DNA from 2 places in the Xenorhabdus griffiniae genome. Region 2 is predicted to be linked to the other one. Evidence: riboswitches for the same ligand, from Rfam matches in the RefSeq annotation. Region 2 holds a riboswitch; the other holds the start of a gene.
What was found. A riboswitch is a leader RNA that binds a small molecule or an ion and turns the genes downstream of it on or off. The one in region 2 is predicted to bind thiamine pyrophosphate.
Positions count from the first base shown of each region.

Region 1: it holds a riboswitch for thiamine pyrophosphate, as region 2 does, so the genes downstream of both, thiB (thiamine ABC transporter substrate binding subunit) here and thiD (bifunctional hydroxymethylpyrimidine kinase/phosphomethylpyrimidine kinase) in region 2, are expected to answer to the same signal.

Region 1 covers NZ_CP147737.1:4,146,434-4,148,634, reverse strand. The annotation lists gene thiP (thiamine/thiamine pyrophosphate ABC transporter permease ThiP) at 1-350, opposite strand, end outside; gene thiB (thiamine ABC transporter substrate binding subunit) at 326-1,312, opposite strand; TPP riboswitch at 1,538-1,642, opposite strand; gene rppH (RNA pyrophosphohydrolase) at 1,759-2,201, shown strand, end outside.
Region 2 covers NZ_CP147737.1:2,892,493-2,894,693, reverse strand. The annotation lists gene WDV75_RS12580 (amino acid permease) at 1-28, shown strand, start outside; gene cspE (transcription antiterminator/RNA stability regulator CspE) at 963-1,172, shown strand; TPP riboswitch at 1,297-1,389, shown strand; gene thiD (bifunctional hydroxymethylpyrimidine kinase/phosphomethylpyrimidine kinase) at 1,430-2,201, shown strand, end outside.

The DNA of each region.
Region 1 (2,201 bases), 1.3 Mb from region 2:
TGACCATAAACAGTAAGAATGCCAAATAGAGCAACCAAAACAGGAAGAATCAATGTCATGGCGCATAAGCGCAGAAAGAGTGTCTTTCCGGGAAAACGGCGCCGATAAAGTGCCCGAGCCAGAAAAATAGCGGGGATTACCGATAAGACGGCAGAGAGAAATGCCTGCCAGAAGGTGAATCTAATGACATGCCAGAGATAACTGTCATGCAAGAATTCCTGCCAATGGCTTTCAGGTGCATTGAACCACAGCGTCCCGAATGCTGACAGGGCAACTATAATTAACAGGCCAGAGGCAATAACCCCCGGCAATAACCAACCCGCGATTAACGGCTGACTGCGCTTTGCCATGTACGTATCCATTTTGTACGGTGTTTTGCCACATCATCTGCGTTGAATAGCAGGGATTTCTCAGGAACAGGAAGTTGTTTGAAAACGTCGGGTAAAGGGATATCAATGACAGGATACATCCATTGGGTTGTTGGAATGACTTGCTGAAATGCCGGAGAGAGCATGAAATTCATAAACTTCTGTGCCAGTTCTGGTTGTTTGCTTGAGGCCAACTGAGCAGCCACTTCAATTTGCAAGTAGTGTCCTTCCTTGAAGATAGCGGCGGCGTAGTTATCTTTTTTCTCTGACATAATGTGATAGCCAGGTGATGTGGTATAGCTCAGCACCATATCACCTTCACCTTTCAGAAACAGGCCATAGGCTTCACTCCAGCCTTTAGTGACGGTGAGTGTCTTTTGGGCCACTTTTTGCCACTCCTGAGCGGCGTTGTCGCCATAGAGTTCCTGTATCCAGAGCAGTAACCCTAAACCTGGTGTGCTGGTACGTGGATCTTGGTAAATAATCTTCCAATTCTGGTGGCTATTGATTAATTCGTCCATACTTTTGGGGGGATGAGGCAGGGTATTTTTGTTGTAAATAAAGGCAAAATAACCGTAATCGTAAGGAATAAACGTCGTGTTGTGCCATGCAATGGGTAATTTCAGTTTTGAGGTATCGACGTGACTTGGTGTGAATAATCCGGTTTGCTGAGCGGCTTGAATCAGGTTGTTATCTAACCCCAATACAATATCTGCGGGTGTTTTTTTGCCTTCCATTCTCAAACGGTTCAGCAAGGAGACGCCATCTTCCAACGCAACCAGTTTCAGTTCACAGTCACATTCTGCCTCAAAGGCTTTTTTGATAGCAGGTCCTGGTCCCCATTCAGAGGCAAATGAATCATAAGTATAAACTGTCAGGGTAGGTTTTGCCTGGCCTGACTGAGCAAAAACACTGGCAGAAACAGACAGTAGGCTGATAGCCATAAAGCGGGAAAATAATTTAGTAAACACTTTGCTCTCCTGTAGTTGCATATATCAATAGTTAAAAATATTGATAGTTGTATACCAATTGCCTTTCAAGATGCGTCTTTGATTTGCAAGCTACAACTTGAAGTTGGATTGGTATATATATCAGTTACTTAATATTTGTTATTAGCAGACAGCAAAGGATCTGAGAAGGTGCTAAATGAAAATGACATCTATTATATCAATGAGTAGCGTCTCAAATCCCTACGACGGTACTAACCGGTTCAGGTTCGACGGGTTTGTTCTCAGCAGCACTGTTTTGCGACAGCCGCACCCCGTTGAGATAGCGGTATTGTAGAGACTTCGGCTACGTCTGCAAAGTCTCATCATAGAGGTTTACCGCTTGAGATGAGTGTGAAACAATTAGCTATCTTTTTAAATTTGTTATATCGAGAGGTAGTCTGGTGATCGATGATGATGGCTACCGCCCGAATGTAGGAATTGTAATTTGTAATCGCCAAGGGCAGGTTCTGTGGGCCCGCCGTTATGGGCAGCATTCCTGGCAGTTTCCTCAAGGGGGTATCAATCCAGGGGAATCACCAGAGCAAGCGATGTATCGCGAGTTGTTCGAAGAAGTTGGTTTAAGTCGCAAAGATGTACGGGTTCTTGCCTCAACCCGGAGTTGGTTGCGTTACAAATTACCCAAGCGTTTGGTGCGTTGGGATACAAAGCCTGTTTGTATTGGGCAAAAGCAACGTTGGTTTTTATTGCAGTTATTGTGTAATGAAGCGGATATTAATGTGCAGCGCAGTAAGACTCCGGAGTTTGATGGTTGGCGTTGGGTGAGTTATTGGTATCCTGTCCGGCAGGTTGTTTCTTTTAAACGAGATGTCTATCGACGCGTGAT
Region 2 (2,201 bases):
TGTTCGCTCGAAGAAAGCTAAAAGATAAGTAGATTAGTTGCCAACCCATGTCATTTTTCAGCCGGGTATTATGCCCGGTTGATTGTTATTATCAGCACTAAATAATACATAACCGTTATTTTGTGTAACTATACCAATCATCTTGAAGTTAGATTGGTATATACTCTTTTTTGGACAATATGGTTTCATTTTAAACTGAAGCAATGCCGGCAAAAATGCACTTGATGAAATCAATGATCGTATAGACGAATAGTAAAAATCATCCTACAAATATTATAATTGAATAATATTTAATAAATGATAAACAAAAAGTAAGCTGGTTATATGTATACCAATCGTTTTTCAAGATGCGTCTTATTATCTCCTCGCTACGTAGGGAGATATAAACAATCACATAGCTTTGCAAGCTGCAACTTGAAATTCATTGGGTATAAAACAACTATATTGTATGTTCAAAAATAATAAGTGAAATTAGCTATACGCATTAAACTTCAAGTTGCAATTTATAACACGCTATGAAACGTGATTTCTCCTCGCGTAGCGGGGGAGAAATCACACGCATCTTGAAGTTAGACTGGTATATAATTTTTATCGTTATCTAAAATGAATTTTGCATAACGATAATTCTCTGGTCTACACCATAATAGATATGGAAAACAGTATTATGTATTAGTCTTATTAAAGCTATTTCTTAGGGTGAACTTTTCTTTTTGTGTTAATTCATGATGTTATGTGAATTAAAAATTATTCAGTGATTTCAAATTGGAATAGATATTAAGAACTTTAAATATGTGCGTTGGCTCCAGCGCCTGAAAAAAATGGCTTGCGATTATATAAAGAGTGTGTGATAAAACACATGGGTAAACGAAGTACGGTTCTGTTAATAAATAACAGCAACTAATACTGGTTTGTTTATTTTTATGCCAATAGGCTAATAAAGTGATTCAAAGGAAATTTTTGAAATGGCAAAAATCACTGGTACTGTGAAGTGGTTCAACGAGTCTAAAGGTTTTGGTTTTATTACTCCAGCTGATGGTAGCAAAGATGTATTTGTACATTTTTCTGCAATTATGAAAGATGGATTTAAAACATTATCTGAAGGCCAACAAGTTGAGTTTGAAATTCAGGATGGCCCTAAAGGTCCTGCTGCTGCAAACGTCACAACTTTATAGTAACAAATTTAATTTGGCGGGTATCTAATTACTGGCTAAATCTATTTATCGTTAGTTTGGTTTTAGTATCTGACGATAACCTATTGCAAATATCACTCTATTAGAGTACTAATAGGGTGATTTTTATTTTGACTCGGGGCGTTCTTTATTGAACTGAGAAGTACCCGTATTACCTGATCTGGATAATACCAGCGTAGGGAAGTCATGGTATCTCTTATTCCGATACCGCTTTTCTTTAGCTGGTGGTAGGAATCACTATAATGAGAATTAACTCACTGACTATCGCAGGAACCGATCCTAGCGGTGGTGCCGGCATTCAGGCCGATTTAAAAACCTTTTCCGCGCTTGGGGCTTACGGTACGACAGTTGTTACTGCGTTGGTTGCACAAAATACACTGGGCGTACAATCTGTGTATGATCTTGATCCCCTTTTTGTTGCTGCTCAGTTAGAATCAGTGCTTTCAGATGTCAGGATAGACAGCGCCAAAATTGGGATGTTATCGAATGCAGCTAATATCGCTGTGATAGCGGAGTCGCTGCATCGTTATGCTATTCCCTGCATTGTATTGGATACAGTTATGGTGGCGAAAAGCGGTGATCCCTTGCTATCACCGGAGGCCATTACCGCAATGGTAGAGCAATTGCTGCCACTTGTTTCTCTGATCACCCCTAATTTGCCGGAAGCGGCAGCCATATTGAACTGTGATCTTGCTGATACGGAAGATGAAATGTTACAGCAGGGCAGAGCATTACGTTCAATGGGATGTCAGGCGGTTTTATTGAAAGGCGGACATTTGAATAATGAGGAAAGCCCGGATTGGCTTTTTACCCCGCAAGGGGAGTGGCGTTTTACTGCACCCAGAATAAATACACGGCATACTCATGGAACGGGGTGTACTTTATCCGCAGCACTTGCTGCATTGCGTCCACGCCATTCAGACTGGCAAAGTACGTTGCCGGTTGCTAAAACATATTTACAAAATGCGCTGATACAGGCGGATAGTTTACAAGTTGGTCATGGCATTGGGC